Regions from separate parts of the Streptomyces sp. NPDC033221 genome, predicted to be linked through region 1. Evidence: riboswitches for the same ligand, from Rfam matches in the RefSeq annotation. Region 1 holds a riboswitch; each other region holds the start of a gene.

Region 1 (4,427 bases):
CCGGGCAGCGGGCCTTCCGCATGGCCACCCAGCTGGCGCTGCTGGAGGCCGGCGACGAACTGTCCCGGCCCGCGTCGGAGGATTTCGAGGAGGGCTCGACGGCCTGGTCGCTGGCCCGGATCGGCGTCGCCAACTACTTCGCGGCGGCGCTGGTGCTGCCGTACGGCCCGTTCCACGCCGCCGCCGAGGAGCTGCGGTACGACATCGAGCGGCTGACCGACCGCTTCGGCCTCGGGTACGAGACGGTGTGCCACCGGCTGAGCACCCTGCAACGCCCGCGCCGGCGCGGGGTGCCGTTCTCGTTCGTACGCGTCGACCGGGCCGGCAACATGTCCAAGCGGCAGTCCGCCACCGGCTTCCACTTCTCCCGGGCCGGCGGCACCTGCCCGCTGTGGAACGTCTACGAGGCGTTCACCGCCCCCAGCCGCATCCATGTGCAGATCGCGGCGATGCCGGACGGCCGCCGCTACCTGTGGACGGCCCGCACGGTCACTCGGCACCGCGGCGGCTGGGGCGACCCCGGCAAGACCTTCGCGATCGGCCTGGGCTGCGAGATCAGGCATGCGTCCCGGCTGGTCTATTCCGACGGCCTCGACCTGGACAACGCCGCGGCCGCCACCCCCATCGGCATGGGCTGCCGGGTCTGCGAACGGCTGGAGTGCCCGCAGCGCGCCGTACCGCCGCTCGGCCGGCCGCTGGCGATCGACGAGAACAGCAGCACGTTCGTGCCGTATCCGGTGCGGGAGACGCCGTAGCCGTACGCCCTCCCGCCCCTCCGCTACTGCTGCGGGGGAACCTGCGGGTAGCCGCTCGGCGTACCGGGCTGCTGGTGTGGACCGGGCTGCTGATACGGGCCCGGCTGCGGCGGGTAACCACCCGGCGCACCGAACTGCGCGTAAGGGCCGGGCTGCTGATAGGGGACGGGTGCGCCGGGGCAGCCGCCAGGCGGCGGACCGTTGCGCTTCTTCCGCTTCCGCACCAGCAGGATCGCCACGATCCCGCCGACGACCAGCAGGACGATGAGCGAGAAGGCCACGATGCCGAGGGCCGCGCGGTAGTTGCTGTTGTCTTCCTCCCGCTGCCAGCGGGCCCGGGTCTCGGCGCTCGGGGTCGGCTGCTCCTTCCCCTGGCCCTCGGGCGGCGTCTCAAGGGGGGCGTACTCCGGGCCGGCGGCGACGTTCCGGGTCATTGCCGCTCGGGCATCCCGTGCCTGGTCCGCCCCGGCGACCGGCGCGGCACCGAGGAGCAGCGCTCCCGCCAGCGCCGCGCCGCCCACCGCACGCAGCGTCCGAGTGAAGCTCATGTCCGTACATCCCTCCCGGCGATCCCGGACGCCACCCTACGCGCCGGATTTCCGGGCCCGGCCGCCAGGCACGGCCCCGAACTCCGCCCCCTTACACCCCTGACCCCCCTGGACTTACTAGGACGTCCAACTATATGTTCGTGAGGAAGGCCCGCGGTGCAGGGAAGCCGGTGCGAAACCGGCGCGGTCCCGCCACTGTGACCGGGGAGTGCGACGCCGAGCAACACGCCACTGACGAGCGCGAGGTCGGGAAGGCGGGCGGCGCGCGGTGATCCGGGAGCCAGGATACCGGCCGTGGGTGTTGTTCCGTGTTGTCCACGAGGATGGAGCAGACACGCATGGCACCGGTGCGTACCCACAGCCCAGGTGATCCGGCCCGGCCCGCGGCACCGCCCGCGCGCTGACGGTTCCACGCCTTTCGCGTCCCACGGCCCCGCCCCTCGGTCCGCGCGCCATCCGCGCCGCCCGGGTGCCCGGCCGTGCCATCCCCGGATCTCACCTGACGAGAGCAGGCCTTTCATGGTCCGAGAACTGACCCACTTCATCGGCGGCGAGCACGTACCGGGAACCTCGGGTGCCTACGGCGATGTGTACGACCCCAACACCGGCACCGTGCAGGCCCGGGTCCCGCTCGCGGACCGGGCCGGGACGACGGCCGCGATCGCCGACACCGCGGCGGCCCAGCCGGAGTGGGGCGAGTGGAACCCGCAGCGGCGCGCCCGCGTGCTGCTCACCTTCCTGCGCCTGGTCGAGGGTGAGCGGGACGCGCTGGCCCGCCTGCTGTCGAGCGAGCACGGCAAGACGGTCCCGGACGCGCACGGCGACCTCCAGCGCGGCCTGGAGGTCGTGGAGTTCGCGGCCGGCATCCCGCACCTGCTCAAGGGCGAGTTCACCGACAACGCCGGGACCGGCATCGACGTGCACTCGCTGCGCCGTCCGATCGGGGTGGTGGCCGGGATCACCCCGTTCAACTTCCCGGCGATGATCCCGCTGTGGAAGGCCGCACCGGCCATCGCCTGCGGGAACGCGTTCATCCTCAAGCCGTCCGAGCGGGCTCCTTCGGTGCCGCTGCGGCTGGCCGAACTGTTCCTGGAGGCGGGGCTGCCGCCGGGCATCCTCAACGTCGTGCACGGCGGCAAGGAGTCGGTGGACACGCTGCTGGAGGACCCGCGCGTCGAGGCGCTCGGCTTCGTCGGCTCGACGCCCGTCGCCGCGCACATCTACGCGACCGCCGCGGCGCACGGCAAGCGCGCCCAGTGCTTCGGCGGCGCCAAGAACCACCTGATCGTGATGCCGGACGCCGACCTCGACCAGGTGGTGGACGCGCTGCTCGGCGCCGGGTACGGGTCGGCGGGCGAGCGCTGCATGGCGATCTCGGTCGCCGTACCGGTGGGCGAGGAGACCGCCGACGCGCTGGTGGCGCGGCTCAAGGAGCGGGTCGGCACGCTGCGCATCGGGCGCTCCGACGACCCGCACGCCGACTTCGGGCCGCTGGTGAGCCGCGACGCGCTGGGCCGGGTCCGCGCCTACGTGGACCTCGGCGTCACCGAAGGCGCCGACCTGGTCGTCGACGGGCGGGACTTCACGCTGCCCGGCCACGAGAACGGCTTCTTCGCGGGCGCGTCGCTCTTCGACCGGGTCACCCCGGACATGCGGATCTACCAGGAGGAGATCTTCGGCCCGGTGCTGTCGGTGGTACGGGCGGCGGACTACGAGGAGGCGCTGCGGCTGCCCACGGAGCACCCGTACGGCAACGGCGTGGCCATCTTCACCCGGGACGGGGACACCGCGCGGGACTTCAGCCGCCGGGTGAACACCGGCATGATCGGTGTGAACGTGCCGATCCCGGTGCCCGTGGCGTACCACACCTTCGGCGGCTGGAAGCGGTCCGGCTTCGGCGACCTGAACCAGCACGGCCCGGACGCGATCCGCTTCTACACCCGTACCAAGACCGTCACCTCGCGCTGGCCCTCCGGGGTCAAGGAGGGCGCGAGCTTCACCATCCCGACGATGGGCTGATCGCGATGAGCGTCATGACCACCGCCACCACGGCTGCCTCGCTGACCTCACTCACCGCGGACCAGCTCGCCATCGTCGAGACGACACTGGACTTCGCACAGGAGCACATCGCGCCGCACGCCGTGGCCTGGGACCAAAACAAGCACTTCCCCGTGGACGTGCTGCGCAAGGCCGCCGGGCTCGGGCTCGGCGGGATCTACGTACGGGAGGAGCACGGCGGCTCCGCGCTCAGCCGCGCGGACGGCGTGCTGGTCTTCGAAGTGCTGGCCACCGCCTGCCCGTCCATCGCGGGCTATCTCTCCATCCACAACATGGTCGCCTGGATGATCGACCGGTACGGCGACGACGCACAGCGCACCCGCTGGCTGCCGGGCCTGTGCTCGATGGCCGACCTGGGCAGCTACTGCCTGACCGAGCCGGGTGCCGGATCGGACGCGGCGGCGCTGCGCACGCGTGCGGTGCGCGACGGCGACGCGTACGTGCTGACCGGCGTGAAGCAGTTCATCTCCGGTGCCGGGGCCTCTCAGGTGTACGTGGTGATGGCCCGTACCGGCGAGGAGGGGCCCGGCGGCATCTCGGCGTTCGTCGTCGAGCGGGACGATCCGGGGCTGTCGTTCGGTGCCAACGAGAAGAAGATGGGCTGGAACGCGCAGCCGACCCGGCAGGTGATCCTCGACGAGGTCCGCATCCCCGCGGACCGGCGGCTCGGCGCGGAGGGCGACGGCTTCCGCATCGCGATGAGCGGCCTCAACGGCGGCCGCCTCGGCATCGCCGCCTGCTCCCTCGGCGGCGGGCAGAGCGCGCTGCACGCGGCGCAGGCGTATCTCGCGGACCGGGAGGCGTTCGGGGGCCGGCTGCTGGACGCGCAGGCACTGCAGTTCCGGCTCGCCGACATGGCGACCGAGCTGGCGGCCGCCCGTGCGCTGGTGCGGCAGGCGGCCGAGGCGCTGGACCGGGCCGATCCGCAGGCGCCGCAGCTGTGCGCGATGGCCAAACGGTTCTCCACCGACACGGGCTACTCCGTCGCCGACCGTGCGCTGCAACTGCACGGCGGCTATGGCTACCTGAGTGAATACGGCATGGAGAAGATCGTCCGCGATCTTCG
Region 2 (4,427 bases), on a different contig from region 1:
AGGTGTTCACGGAGAATGTGCCGGTCCGCACCCGCCGCGCGATGTCGATGCCGTGCGCGGTGTCCGCGGTCCACACCGAGCCGGACAGCCCGTACTCGGAGTCGTTCGCGATCCGGACCGCCTCGCCCTCGTCCTCGTACGGCAGCAGGCAGATCACCGGGCCGAAGATCTCCTCGCGGGCGATGCGCATGGCGTTGGACACCTCGCCGAACAGCGTCGGTTCCACGTACCAGCCGGTCTCCAGGCCCTTCGGCCGACCGCCGCCGGTGAGCACCTTCGCGCCCTCGCGCTGCCCGAGGGCTATGTAGTCCAGCGAACGCTGCTGCTGGCGCCGGGCGACCAGCGGGCCGACCTCGGTCGCCGGGTCCAGCGGATCGCCCACGCGCAGCGCGGACACGGCGGCGGCGAAGCGTTCGGCGATCTCGTCGTAGCGTTCGCGCGGCGCCAGGATGCGCGACTGCGCGATGCACGCCTGCCCGTTGACCAGGTAGGCGTACGGCACGATGCCCGCCACCGCGGCGTCCAGGTCGGCGTCCGGCAGGATCACGGCGGCCGACTTGCCGCCCAGCTCCAGCGTCACCCGCGTCAGGTTGCGCGCCGCGACCTCCATGACGCGCTTGCCCGCGGCGACCGACCCGGTGAAGGCCACCTTGTCCACATCCGGGTGCCCGACCAGGTACTCGCTCACCTCCCGGTCCGCCGGGAGGATGGACAGCACGCCCGGGGGCAGTCCGGCCTCGCTCGCGATGTCCGCCAGCAGATAGGCGTCCAGCGGCGTCTCGGGCGACACCTTGAGGACCACCGAGCAGCCGGCCAGCAGCGCGGGCGCCAGCTTGGCCGCCGCGGTGAACTGCGGCACGTTCCACGGCACCACGGCCGCCACCACGCCCACCGGCTCGCGCCGCACCAGCAGCGGCCCGAGCGCACCGGCCCGGCGCTCCTCGAACGGGAAGTCGCGGGCCACGGTGAGCGCCGCGTCCCACGCCATCATCGCGGCCAGCGCCTGCACCATCACGCCGGAGGTGTACGGGGTGCCGTTCTCGGCGCTGATGACCCCGGCGATCTCCTCGCTCCGTACGGCGAAGGCGTCCTTGATACGGGTGACCACCGCGATCCGCTCGGCGAGCGGCGCATCCGCCCACGCCCCGGAGCCGAAGGAGGCCCGGGCGGCGGAGACGGCCCGGTCCACATCGGTCCGCGAGGCGTGCGGCACCCGGCCGATGACCTGCTCGGTGTGCGGCGAGACCACCTCGATGGTGCCGCCGCCGGCCGGGTCGGCGAACTCGCCGCCTATGTAGAGCTGTCCGTACTCGACGAGTGCGCTCATGGCTGCCGCCTCCTGCGGGTCGACCGGTGGGTGCTCACGTACGGGGGCCGTGCGAAAAGTTTCTGACGCCGCATCAGGACTGATACCAGTTCTAGTTATGCTGGGCAATGCCCGGCACGGGGGGCGCGGCCCGTCCGCGCGGAAGCGGAGGTGCGGCGGATGACGGCAGCAGCCCGGACCGGGACGGCGGAGGGCGGGCCCCGGGTGACCGACCACCGGGGCGGCGTGTGGTCGATCGCCGTCCCCATACCGGACAACCCGCTCGGCCACACCCTCGTCCACCTCCTGGAGACCGGCAGCGGACCGGTCCTCGTGGACACCGGGTGGGACGACCCGGACGCCTGGGACACCCTGACCGCCGGAATCACCGCCTGCGGCTTCGAGGTCACCGACCTGTACGGCGTCCTCATCACGCACCACCACCCCGACCACCACGGTCTCTCCGCCCGCGTGCGGGAGGCGTCCGGCGCGTGGATCGCCATGCACGCGGCGGACACCGCCGTCGTACGCCGCACCCGGGAGGCCGAACCCGGCCGGTGGCTGGATTACCTGATCGCCAAGCTGACCGCGGCCGGCGCACCCGACAGCCACCTGGCACCCCTGCGCCGGGCGCGCGCCAAGGGTCAGGTACGCGACCTCCCCGGGCAGCGGGCCGCGCTGCCCGACCGCGAGATCGCCCCCGGCGCGCTCCTCGACCTGCCGGGCCGCCGGCTGCGCGCCGTCTGGACACCCGGTCACACGCCCGGCCATGTGTGCCTGCACCTGGAGGAGGAGCATCCGGCGCGGCGGCCCGGCCACGGCCGGCTCTTCTCCGGCGACCACCTGCTGCCGGGCATCAGCCCGCACATCGGGCTGTACGAGGACCCGGACGAGGCGTCGGGAGGGGCATCGGGAGCGGCCACGCCCGGCGATCCCCTCGGTGACTATCTGGCCTCCCTGGAACGCGTCGCCCGGCTCGCGCCCGCCGAAGTGCTCCCCGCCCACCAGCACGCCTTCACGGACGCGGCGGGCCGGGTACGCGAGCTGCTCGCCCACCACGAGGAGCGGCTCGCCGGGCTGCGCGCGCTGCTCGCCGTACCCCGCACACCGTGGCAGCTCGCCGAGGCCATGGAGTGGAACCGGCCGTGGGAGCGGATTCCGTACGGGTCGCGGACCATCGCGGTCTCGGAGGCGGAGGCGCATCTGCGGCGGCTGGTCCGGCTGGGGCTGGCGGAGGCGGTGCCGGGGTCCTCGGGGACGTCGGGGGCGGAGCCGGTCAGGTACCGGGCGGTGTGAGGGGCTGACGGGAGCCCCGGGCAGCCCGTGCCCGGGGCTCCCCCTACCCGCCGGTTAAGGTGTGCGAGACAATTTCATCTTGTGCCCGAACGGGGGAAGCCGGTGGAAATCCGGCGCTGACCCGCAACCGTGAATCGGGACGTACGGCACCGGCACACCGGCCGCCGCCGGGACCTCCGGCAGGTCCCGCGCCCGGCCGCCCGCACCGGGTTCCGTACGCCCGATGAGCCGGAGCACCCGCTGGGGCACGACCAAGGCTCCCGCCACCGCAAGGCCGCGCCTCCTCGCGCGGACGACCGGTGCGCGGCACCGTCGAGGTATGCGGAGCTGAGCCCGGTGCCACCGCGGCCGATCACGATCGGCGGGCGGCGGGGCGTCCGAGTGCGGCTGCGCACCCACCGCAGCATGCGCCACCGACCCACCGCAGACCCACCGCGGCGAACCGACCCGAGAGGCACCGACCCGATGGCCACCACGGCTTCCCAGGCTTCCCTGACTCCCAGGGCTCCCCTGGCCCCCACGGCTTCCACGGCCCCCACCTTCGCCGCCCTGGCGCGCCGCGCCGCCGCGGCGCTGGCCGGGGCCGCCGTGCTGTGCGCGGCCGGTGCCCCCGTGGCGGCCGCCGACTCCCCCGCGCCGGCCGCCAAGGCGTCGAAGCTGCCCGACGGGCTGTACGGCACCAAGGACCCGCAGTACGACGGCGTGTGGCGGCAGTCGCTGGCCCTCCTCGCGCAGCGCACCGTGGGCGTGCGCCCCTCGGTGACGGGCGTCGACTGGCTCGCCGGGCAGCAGTGCTCCGACGGCGCCTTCGGTGCCTACCGCGCCGACCCGGCCAAGGCGTGTGACGAGAAGACGATGCGGGACACCAACCAGACGGGTGCCGCGGTACAGGCGCTGGCCGCGCTCGGCGGGCACGACGACGTCGTACAGAAGGCCGTGAAGTGGCTGAAGTCGGTGCAGAACGACGACGGCGGCTGGCCGTCGATGGCCGGCTCCCCCAGCGACGCCAACTCCACCTCCGTGGTGATCGGCGCGCTCAAGGCGGCGGGCCAGAAGCCGGAATCCGTGCAGAAGGGCGGCAAGTCCCCGTACGACGCGCTGGTCGCCTTCCAGCTCGGCTGCGCTGCGAAGGAAGGGGAGCGCGGCGCGTTCGCCTTCCAGCCCAAGGACGGCGCGCTGGCCCCGAACGCGGACGCCACGGCCGCCGCCGTGCTCGGCGGGCTGGGTGACGGGTTCGTGGTGGACCCGGCGGGCAAGACCGCCGACAAGCCGGTCAAGCCGCTCGGCTGCGCCGAGGACAAGGACGCCGGGCGCGACCCGAAGCAGGCCGCCGAGGGCGGCGCCGCCTACCTGGTCTCGGTGCTCGACGCGAGCGGCCAGCACCTGAAGTCCGCGATGCCCGGCGCCGGGGACCAGCCCGACGTCGGCAACACCGCCGACACCGTCGTGGCGCTCGCCGCCGGCGGGCACGGTGCCGCCGCGCGGAAGCCGCTGCAGTGGCTGGAGAAGAACTCCGCGAACTGGGCCAAGGAGGCCGGCCCGGCCGCGTACGCGCAGCTGGTGCTCGCCGCGCACGCCGCGGGCGCCGACCCGCGCCACTTCGGCGGCGCCGACCTGGTCGCGCAGCTGAACGCCACCGGCCCCAAGCCCGCCGGCAGCTCCGCGCCGTCCGCCGCGCCCGAGAAGGACGCGCAGGACAAGGACGAGCAGGGCTCCGGCGTGTGGTGGATCTTCGGCATCGTGTTCGTCGCGTGCGTGGGCGTCGGCTTCCTGCTCAGCGGCCGCCGGAAGAAGAACGACCTCTGATGCAGCGCCCCCTGATGCG
Region 3 (4,427 bases), on a different contig from region 1:
GTCACCGACGGCGGCGATCATCGCGCCGTTGTCCGTGCACAGCCGTAGGGGCGGTACCCGCAGTGTGATGCCTGCCTTCTGGCAGCGCTCCTCGGCGAGGGACCGTACGCGCGAGTTGGCGGCCACGCCGCCCACCACCACCAGCGTGCCCACGCCGTGCTCCTTGCAGGCCGCGACGGCCTTGCGGGTCAGCACGTCGGCCACCGCCTCCTGGAGGGAGGCCGCGCCGTCCGCCACGGGCAGTTCGCCGCCGGTGTGCCGTTCGGCCCAGCGCGCGGCGGCCGTCTTGAGGCCGGAGAAGGAGAAGCCGTACGGGTCGTCGCGCGGCCCGGTCAGCGGACGCGGGAACGCGACGGCCTTCGGGTCGCCCTCGCGCGCGGCCCGGTCGATCGCGGGACCGCCCGGGTACGGCAGGCCGAAGACCCGCGCGACCTTGTCGAAGCACTCCCCGGCCGCGTCGTCGAGGGTGTCGCCGAGGTGCACGATCGGGTCGCGTGCCAGGTCCCGTACGAGGAGGAGGGACGTGTGCCCGCCGGACACGATCAGCACCATGCAGGGGTCGGGCAGCGGGCCGTGCTCCAGGGTGTCGGCGGCGACGTGCCCGGCGAGGTGGTGCACGCCGTACAGCGGCACGCCCAGCCCGTACGCCAGGCCCTTGGCACCGGCCAGGCCGACCTGGAGGGCGCCCGACAGGCCGGGGCCGGTGGTCACGGCCACCGCGCCGATGTCGGCCTTGGTCAGGTTCGCCTCGTCGAGGGCGCGGCGGACGACGGGCGTGAGGGAGTGCACGTGCGCGCGGGCCGCGATCTCCGGTACGACGCCGCCGTAGCGCGCGTGCTCGTCCATGCTGGACGCCACCGCGTGCCCGAGCAGCCGCCCGTCCCGGACGAGGCCTGCCCCGGTCTCGTCGCAGGAGGACTCGATCCCCAGCACCACTGGAGAGCCTGGAGATGACACCGCACCGCTCCTTCGTTCCTGATTCCTGGTACCCGGTTCCCGCCGGATTCGTTCCCGCCGGATTCGTTATTGCGAGTCGTGTGCAATAACCGTTTCCGTCCAGGATACGGCGGTGCGCGCGCTCCCTTAGGGCGCCTGGGGCGCCTGGGGCGCCGCCCCCTGCCCGAGTTCCGCCGCCATCCGGACGTTCCACCGCCTGTCCCGCCCGCTCAGCACCGTCACGGCCAGCGGCGGTACGTCCACCCGCCAGAAGGACGAGGGCGGGGCCCCCAGCGCACACACCACGGACGCACGTACGACGTCCGGCTCCACTACGGCCACGACCCGGCCGCCCTCAGCCGCGAGGCCCGCCAGCCAGTCCGCCACCCGGCCCAGCAGCTGCGCCAGCGTCTCGCCGCCGTGCGGCGCGCTGTCCGCGTCGGACAGCCAGGCCCCGACTGCCGCGGGCTCGGCGGCCAGCACGTCCTCCAGGGCCAGGCCCCGCCAGCGGCCCATCGCGCAGCCCGCCGCGCCCGCGTCCGGGACCGCCCGCAGGCCGAGCGCCTCGGCCGTCTCCCTGCAGCGCGCGGAAGGGGAGGTCAGGGCTCGGTCGGCGGGCAGGGCGGCGGCCGCGGCGCGTACGGCGCGGGCCCGGCGCAGCCCGTCCGGCGTCAGCGGTTCGTCGGCCGGGAAGCGCACCGTGCGCAGGGCGTCGTCGAAGGAGGGTGAGAGCAACATCACCCGAGTTGTCATGGGCACCTCTTCCGTCGCGGAAAACCTGATGGCGCACAAGGGCAACAGAGGGGCGCGCGACCGCCGCCGTGCATCCGCTCGCCCGCCCGCGGGGCCTTTTCCCCGCCGCCGCCACGCGGTACGTTCCCGATGATATTGACGATGACATGACGGAAGCCGGTGGAATCCCGGCGCGGTCGCGCCACTGTGAGCCCGGACCGGGCCCGTACGGAGTACGGGACCGACGGGTGAGCCAGACCCGTCCTGTCGTTACGACTCCCACCGACCGGGACGCGAGTTCCCCCAGGAGGTTCCGCCATGGCCCAGTCCGCCGTACCGCCGACCACCGGCCCCGCCGCATCAGCCCCGGCCATCCCGTCCGCCGCACCCGTCACGCTGCCGATCAGGACGGTCCTGCCGTGGGCGGTCTTCGGCGGCATCCTCATGCTCGTCCTGCTCTACTTCGTCGGTGCCGAACAGGGCGCCACCTCCCTCCTCTCCGGCACCGACGTGCACGAGTGGGTCCACGACGGACGCCACCTGCTCGGCTTCCCCTGCCACTGACCGGGGGAATCCGCACATGAACTCCGCCACCGTCAGATCCCTCCTGGTGCGCGGCATGCTGGCCGGCCTCGCCGCCGGCCTGCTCGCCCTGCTCGTCGCCTACCTCCTGGGCGAACCGCAGGTCGACGCCGCCATCGCGTTCGAGGACGCGCACGCCCACGAACACGAGGCCGAGGTCGTCAGCCGCACGGTGCAGTCCACCGCCGGCCTGGCCACCGGCGTCCTGGTGTACGGCGTCGCGCTGGGCGGGATCGCCGCCCTGGCCTACTGCTTCGTGCTCGGGCGCGCCGGCCGCTTCGGCCCGCGCGCCACCGCCCTGCTGCTCGCCGGCGCCGTGTTCGCCGCCGTCTACCTCGTACCGTTCCTGAAGTACCCGGCCAACCCGCCGTCCGTCGGCGACCCCGACTCCATCGGCAAACGCACCACGCTGTACTTCCTGATGATCGCCCTCAGCGTGCTACTGACCGTCGCCGCGGTCATCCTCGGCAAGCGGCTCGCGCCCCGCCTGGGCAACTGGTACGCGACGGTCGCCGCCCTGACCGCCTTCGCCGTGGCCGTCGGTCTCGCCTACGCGTTCCTGCCGGCCGTCAACGAACTCCCGGCGGACTTCCCCGCCCTGCTGCTGTGGAAGTTCCGGCTCTCCGCCCTCGGCATCCAGCTCGCCATGTGGACCGCCTTCGGGCTGCTCTTCGGCGAACTGGCGGAGCGGGCTGCGGGGGTACGGGCGGGGGCCGCTTCGCGTGCGGCGGGCGGGGGTGCTGTTTCGTCGGCGGGGTGAGGTGGGGGGCTGGCGGGGCTCTGGGGTGCGGGGAATCTCCGTGTCGCGCATTGCGCATCGCGTTCCCCGGAGCCCGTGCCTCGCCCCCCGTACCTCGTCACCCGTACCTCGTCACCCGTACCCGGAGCCGTACGTATCGCAGTCCGGTCGGCTGGTCGTGCCGCTCAGGCGGGCCGGGCCAGCAGCAGCGTCCACCAAGGGCCGCGGTCGTCGGTGCCGTTGTTGATGCCCACCCCCGCGTGCCGGAACGCGCAGTCGGCCAGCACCACCCGGTGCTCCGGGCTGCGCATCCACGCCCGGACGACCTCCGTGGCCCCACGCTGGCCGCGCGCGATGTCCTCGCCCGCGCGGCGCCAGTCGTAACCGACGGCCGAGAGCCGGCTGCCGGGCCCCGAGCCGCCGCGCTCCCGGTGCGAGAGTGAGCCCTCGCGGGCCATGTGGTCGCTGTGCCGCTGCGCGGCCTCGGTGACCGTACGGTGCGCCCGTACGGGACGGCAGCCGGCCTTCCGCCGCTCACGGTTGACCAGCCGGATGACGGCCGCCCTGGTCGCTTCGACGTTACGGGGAAGGTGGGCGAAGCCCGGCGCCCGGAGCGTGCGTGCGGCCGGGGCAGCGGGTGACGTCAGGGCCGGGTGCGCCGGTAGTGCCCTATGTGCCGAGAGCGCGGAGTACGCGGCGTCCGGCAGCCCGGGGCGCTCGCCCGGAGGCGTCGCGACGGCGGCACCGCCCACCGTGAGCCCCGCCAGGACCAGCACCGCCACCACCGCCCGTACCGCGTACCACCCCGCCCGCCGGCCAGCCCCCCTGCCTACAGCCCTGCCTGCACCCCTACCCACATCCCTACCTGCGCTCCCGTCCGCACTCCTGCCCGTACTCCCGCCCATTCGGCCCCTGTTCCTCGACAGTCGACGGTTGTGGCGACCGGTCGTCACCCGGCCGGCGCCGTCCCCGGCAGCCGGCCCGGTGACAGTCTTGCCGTCCCCGCCCCCGTCTCTGTCGCCCACGGCCGATACCCGACCCGTTCGGCTGTACGGGACGGCCGCCCCGCTGACGTACGCCAGATGCATCCCCGCCCGGAACGGGTACCCGCCCGCACATGACCACCAGCACGCCCACCCCCACCCCAACCCCCGCCCCCACCCCTTCCACTCCAGCCCCTTCCACCCCCGCCTCGGTCTCGGCCGTACGCGGCCCCCTCGTCCACTTCCGCGCCGACCCCTTCCGCACCGGCAACACCGAAGCCCTCGTCCACGACCCCGACGGACTGCTGATCTGCGAGGGCGGCCGCATCATCGCCGCGGGCCCGTACGCCGACACCCGCGACCGGCTGCCGGCCGGCACCGAACCCGTCCACTACCCGGGCCACCTCATCACCGCGGGCTTCGTCGACGCCCATACGCACTACGTCCAGAAGGAC
Region 4 (4,427 bases), on a different contig from region 1:
CGTCCGCGATGCCGCGCTCGCGCAGCCACTGGAGCGCGCGGACGGTGCCGCGGGTGCCGGGCAGGACGACGAGGTCGGCGTCGGCCAGTTCCTCGGGGCGGTCCACGAAGCGCACCACGACGCCCGGTTCGGCGGCCAGCGCGTCCACGTCCGTGAAGTTCGACATCAGCGGTACGGCGGCCACCGCGACCCGCAGCACGTCGGCGCCGTGCGGCGGCGCGACGACACTCTCGCGGACCGCGCCGCGCAGCGACACCCGCAGCCCGTCCTCCTCGTCGATGCCCAGGCCGTGCGTGAACGGCAGCACCCCGAGCGTGGGCCGCCCGGTCAGCTCCTTCAGCATCTCCAGGCCCGGCTCCAGCAGCGTCACATCGCCCCGGAACTTGTTGACGAGATAGCCCGCGACCAGCGCCTGGTCCTCCGGGGACAGCAGCGCCGTGGTGCCGAAGAAGGAGGCGAACACCCCGCCCCGGTCGATGTCGCCGACCACCAGGGCCGGTATCCGCGCGGCCCGCGCGATGCCCATGTTCACGATGTCGGTACGCCGCAGGTTGATCTCCGCGGGGCTGCCCGCGCCCTCGCAGATCACCGCGTCGTGCGTCCGCCGCAGCTCTTGGAGGCAGTCCGTGACCGTACCGAGCAACTGCTCCTGGCGGCCCGCGTGGTAGCCGCGCGCGCTCAGCTCGCCCACCGGCTTGCCCATCAGCACGACCTGGCTGCTGCGGTCACTGCCCGGCTTCAGCAGCACCGGATTCATCAGCGCGCTCGGCTCGACGCGCGCCGCCGCGGCCTGCATGGCCTGCGCCCGTCCGATCTCCGCGCCCTCGCGCGTCACGAACGAGTTCAGCGACATGTTCTGAGCCTTGAAGGGCGCTACCTTGACGCCCTTACGGGCCAGCCAGCGGCAGATGCCCGCCGTCACCACACTCTTGCCCGCGTCGGACGTGGTGCCCGCCACCAGCAGCCCGCCGCCCAGCGGTGCTCGACCCGGTCCGTTCACGTGGCACTCCTCGCCGTCCGCACGTTGCTGCTCACTTGACCCTCCCGGCCGTACGGGCCCGCCGTACCGCCCCGGCCCCACCGGAACGGCGTACCGCCCCGACGGCCAGCCGGCCCGCGACCGTGGCCGCCAGGGCCAGCGCGCCCACCCGGCGCGACAGTGTCACGGCCCGCTCGATGTCCGGCACCGCGACGGGCCGCCCGGCGGCGCCGTTGAGCACCGGCCGGTGTTCGACCCGCCCGCCGTACGCCAGCGTGCCGCCCAGCCGTACACCCAGCGCCCCGGCGAACGCGGCCTCCACCGGACCCGCGTTCGGGCTCGGGTGCGACGGGCCGTCCTGCCGCCAGGCGCGCAGCGCGCCCCGCCGGTCCGGCCCGGCCAGCACCGCCAGCGTGGCGGTCAGCCGCGAGCCGGGGAAGCCGGCCACGTCGTCGAGCCGGGCCGAAGCCCACCCGAAACGGCGATAGCGCGGCGACTTGTGCCCCACCATCGCGTCCAGCGTGTTGACGGCACGGAAGGCCAGCAGCCCCGGCACCCCGGCGACCGCGCCCCACACGAGGGCGCCGACCACCGCGTCCGAGGTGTTCTCGGCGACGGACTCGACCACCGCGCGCGCCATCTGCTGCCCGTCCAGGGCCTGCGGATCGCGGCCGCACAGGTGCGGCAGCCGCTCGCGCGCCACGTCGAGGTCGCCCGCAGCGAGCGCGCCGCCGACGGCCCGCGCCTCGCGGCCCAGCGAGGTGCCGCCCAGGACGGCCCAGGTGGCGGCGGCGGTCAGCGCGACGGAGGCGGGGAAGGCGGCGGGGGAGCGGCGCACGGCGCGGTCCAGCAGCGCGGCGCCGGCGGCGGTACCGCCCGCGAGCAGCGCGGTGTGCAGGGCGCCGCGCCCGCGGTGGTCGCGCCACAGGCGGCGTTCCACGGCGGCCGCGGCCCGCCCGAAGGCGGCCACGGGGTGACCGCGCCGGGGATCGCCCACGGCCAGGTCGCCGAGGAAGCCGAGGGCCGCGCCGCACGCGTAGCCGGCGTGTTCGGCACGCATCGGATCAGACCGCCGTCGTGCCTCGGAGGGGCAGTACGCGGGAAGGTCCGGAAGATCTCGAACTGCGGCCGGGCATGGCGGTGGGTCCTCACTCAGGGTCCGCGCCCTGGTTCGACGGATACGGCGACGAGAGTCTCCTGGCTCCCCGGATCGGCGCTTCCCCCGGCCTTCCAGTCCGTACGGAATCGTGCGTCGCGGGACGCGGACCGTGGCCCTTGGTGGAGGGGCGCTCCCCGGTGACAGTGGCGGGACCGCGCCGGATTCTCACCGGACTTCCTCATCTGTCGCCGAATGGCTCCGGCAGTCCACCACGCTCCGCGAAGCCCGTCAACTCGCGCTTGACCTGCGGCGCGGGCCCGCGCCGGCGCCTGTGTCCAAGGACACAGGAGCGCGGTGCCCGGGACGCGGCGAAGGGCGCCCGGCGGCCGTGGCGGGGATGCCACGGCCACCGGACGCCCCGGGTGCCGTCCCGACGGGTCAGGCGGCGACGATCAGATAGATGCCGTACGCCACGGCCGCCGCGCACAGCGCGAAGCAGACGTACGCCCCGGTCCGCGCCACAGTGCCGCCGGTGGTCGGCGCGCCCTCCGTCTGCGGTTTGCGGGACGTGCCGACGATGCCGAGGGTGAACAGGCCCACGATCCCGACCGTCACGAACAGCGTGACGCCGAAGACCTGGCCGAGAGCCGCCCAGTCGATGCTCATGGTGTTCTCGTTCCTTCGTGGGAGCCGTACGGCCGGATCAGCCGGCGGCCGAGCCGGCCTTGGCGCGGCGCTGGGCGTGCGGCTCGTGCGGGTGGGCGGCCACCGGATCGGCGATCACCGGGGTGCCGCCGACCGGGTCGGCGAGCGGCGCTTCGGCCATCACCGGCGCGGGGACCGTGACGACGGCCGTCGCGGGTACGGACACGACCGGGCCCGCGGGCGGCGGCGAGACCGCCTGCAGGGCCGCGGTGACGACCCCCGCGGGCTCCGCGGCCGGACCCTCGTTGACGTTGGTGTGGTCCACCGGCTTGCGGCGGGACGCCACCCAGATCGCGCCGCAGACGGCGAGCGCCAGGACGGCGACGGTCGCGATGCCCCAGTCGCCCTGGTCGGCCAGGAGCGCGGCGCCCGCCGCGACCAGACCGGCGGCCGGCAGTGTCAGGCCCCAGGCGGCGGCCATCCGGCCCGCCGTGGACCAGCGCACCACGCCGCCCTTGCGGCCCAGACCGGAGCCCATGACCGCGCCGGAGCAGACCTGGGTGGTGGAGAGTGCGAAGCCGAGGTGGGAGGAGGCCAGGATGGTGGCCGCCGCGCCGGTCTGGGCGGCGAAGCCCTGCGGCGGCTGGATGTCGGTGATGCCCTTGCCCATCGTGCGGATGATCCGCCAGCCGCCCAGGTACGTGCCGAGCGCGATGGCCACACCGGCCGAGGCGATGACCCACAGCGGCGGGTCCGCGTGCGGGGCGACGACGCCGCCGGTGATCAGCGCGAGGGTGATCACGCCCATCGTCTTCTGGGCGTCGTTGGTGCCGTGGGCCAGGGAGACCAGCGCGGCCGAGGCGATCTGCCCGGCGCGGTAGCCCTTGGCGGTGTCCTCCTCGGCGCGGTTGCGGGCCAGCCGGTAGGTCAGCCGGGTCGCGGCCATCGAGGCCAGACCGGCCACGATCGGGGCGGCGACGGCCGGGATGAGGACCTTCATGACCACGGCGCCGCCGTGCACGCCGCTCGCGCCGACGGACACCAGGGTCGCGCCGATCAGGCCGCCGAAGAGGGCGTGCGAGGAGCTGGAGGGGAGCCCGGCCAGCCAGGTGACCAGGTTCCAGACGATGGCGCCGACCAGTCCGGCGAAGATCACTTCTGGTCTGATGCCGGCGGTCTCGTCGATGATCCCGCCGGAGATGGTCTTGGCGACCTCCACCGACAGGAACGCGCCGACCAGGTTGAGGACCGCCGACATCGCCACCGCGATCTTGGGCTTGAGCGCCCCGGTGGAAATGGTGGTGGCCATGGCGTTGGCCGTGTCGTGGAAGCCGTTCGTAAAGTCGAACACCAAGGCCGTGACGATCACGATCCCGATGAGAAGCGTGATGTGTTCCATTCACCCAGGCAATCAGTTCGGTGGGCAGTAACGCTCGGGACCGTACGGACGACGGGTGAACGGAAGGTGAACTGGGGCGGACGCCGCAGTGACGCCCCCGCAGGGGTGCCGAGGAGGCGCCCGTGCCGTCACTCGGTTCCCGGCCGTACCAGCACGGAAGCACCGAGTGTCCCATCCGTACCAGCGCCCGGATTCCGCTGCCGGGCCCCGGCTCTCACCCCCGGGCGAAGCGCCTGAGCTGTGCGGCGGTGCCGTTCCATTTGTTCTGGTCACCGGGCAGCGCGCCGGACCCGGCGTACTGCCAG

The links. A riboswitch is a leader RNA that binds a small molecule or an ion and turns the genes downstream of it on or off. The one in region 1 is predicted to bind cobalamin.
Region 2: another riboswitch for cobalamin. It lies ahead of ACZ53K_RS21360 (prenyltransferase/squalene oxidase repeat-containing protein); the one in region 1 lies ahead of ACZ53K_RS30385 (CoA-acylating methylmalonate-semialdehyde dehydrogenase).
Region 3: another riboswitch for cobalamin. It lies ahead of ACZ53K_RS15550 (CbtB domain-containing protein); the one in region 1 lies ahead of ACZ53K_RS30385 (CoA-acylating methylmalonate-semialdehyde dehydrogenase).
Region 4: another riboswitch for cobalamin. It lies ahead of ACZ53K_RS03785 (cobalamin biosynthesis protein); the one in region 1 lies ahead of ACZ53K_RS30385 (CoA-acylating methylmalonate-semialdehyde dehydrogenase).

Annotation. Positions count from the first base shown of each region.
Region 1 is NZ_JBVIQN010000028.1:116,336-120,762, reverse strand. Features, by position in the region: gene ACZ53K_RS30395 (short-chain fatty acyl-CoA regulator family protein) at 1-755, shown strand, start outside; gene ACZ53K_RS30390 (hypothetical protein) at 779-1,303, opposite strand; cobalamin riboswitch at 1,441-1,614, shown strand; gene ACZ53K_RS30385 (CoA-acylating methylmalonate-semialdehyde dehydrogenase) at 1,823-3,322, shown strand; gene ACZ53K_RS30380 (acyl-CoA dehydrogenase family protein) at 3,328-4,427, shown strand, end outside.
Region 2 is NZ_JBVIQN010000015.1:150,586-155,012, reverse strand. Features, by position in the region: gene ACZ53K_RS21370 (aldehyde dehydrogenase) at 1-1,327, opposite strand, end outside; gene ACZ53K_RS21365 (MBL fold metallo-hydrolase) at 1,487-2,602, shown strand; cobalamin riboswitch at 2,643-2,782, shown strand; gene ACZ53K_RS21360 (prenyltransferase/squalene oxidase repeat-containing protein) at 3,068-4,408, shown strand; gene ACZ53K_RS21355 (SCO2322 family protein) at 4,408-4,427, shown strand, end outside.
Region 3 is NZ_JBVIQN010000010.1:55,741-60,167, forward strand. Features, by position in the region: gene tsaD (tRNA (adenosine(37)-N6)-threonylcarbamoyltransferase complex transferase subunit TsaD) at 1-936, opposite strand, end outside; gene ACZ53K_RS15545 (histidine phosphatase family protein) at 1,084-1,674, opposite strand; cobalamin riboswitch at 1,800-1,949, shown strand; gene ACZ53K_RS15550 (CbtB domain-containing protein) at 1,987-2,232, shown strand; gene ACZ53K_RS15555 (CbtA family protein) at 2,249-3,010, shown strand; gene ACZ53K_RS15560 (CAP domain-containing protein) at 3,175-3,774, opposite strand; gene guaD (guanine deaminase) at 4,107-4,427, shown strand, end outside.
Region 4 is NZ_JBVIQN010000002.1:387,756-392,182, forward strand. Features, by position in the region: gene ACZ53K_RS03780 (cobyric acid synthase) at 1-976, opposite strand, end outside; gene ACZ53K_RS03785 (cobalamin biosynthesis protein) at 1,032-2,039, opposite strand; cobalamin riboswitch at 2,171-2,317, opposite strand; gene ACZ53K_RS03790 (hypothetical protein) at 2,517-2,744, opposite strand; gene ACZ53K_RS03795 (inorganic phosphate transporter) at 2,782-4,122, opposite strand; gene ACZ53K_RS03800 (lysozyme) at 4,337-4,427, opposite strand, start outside.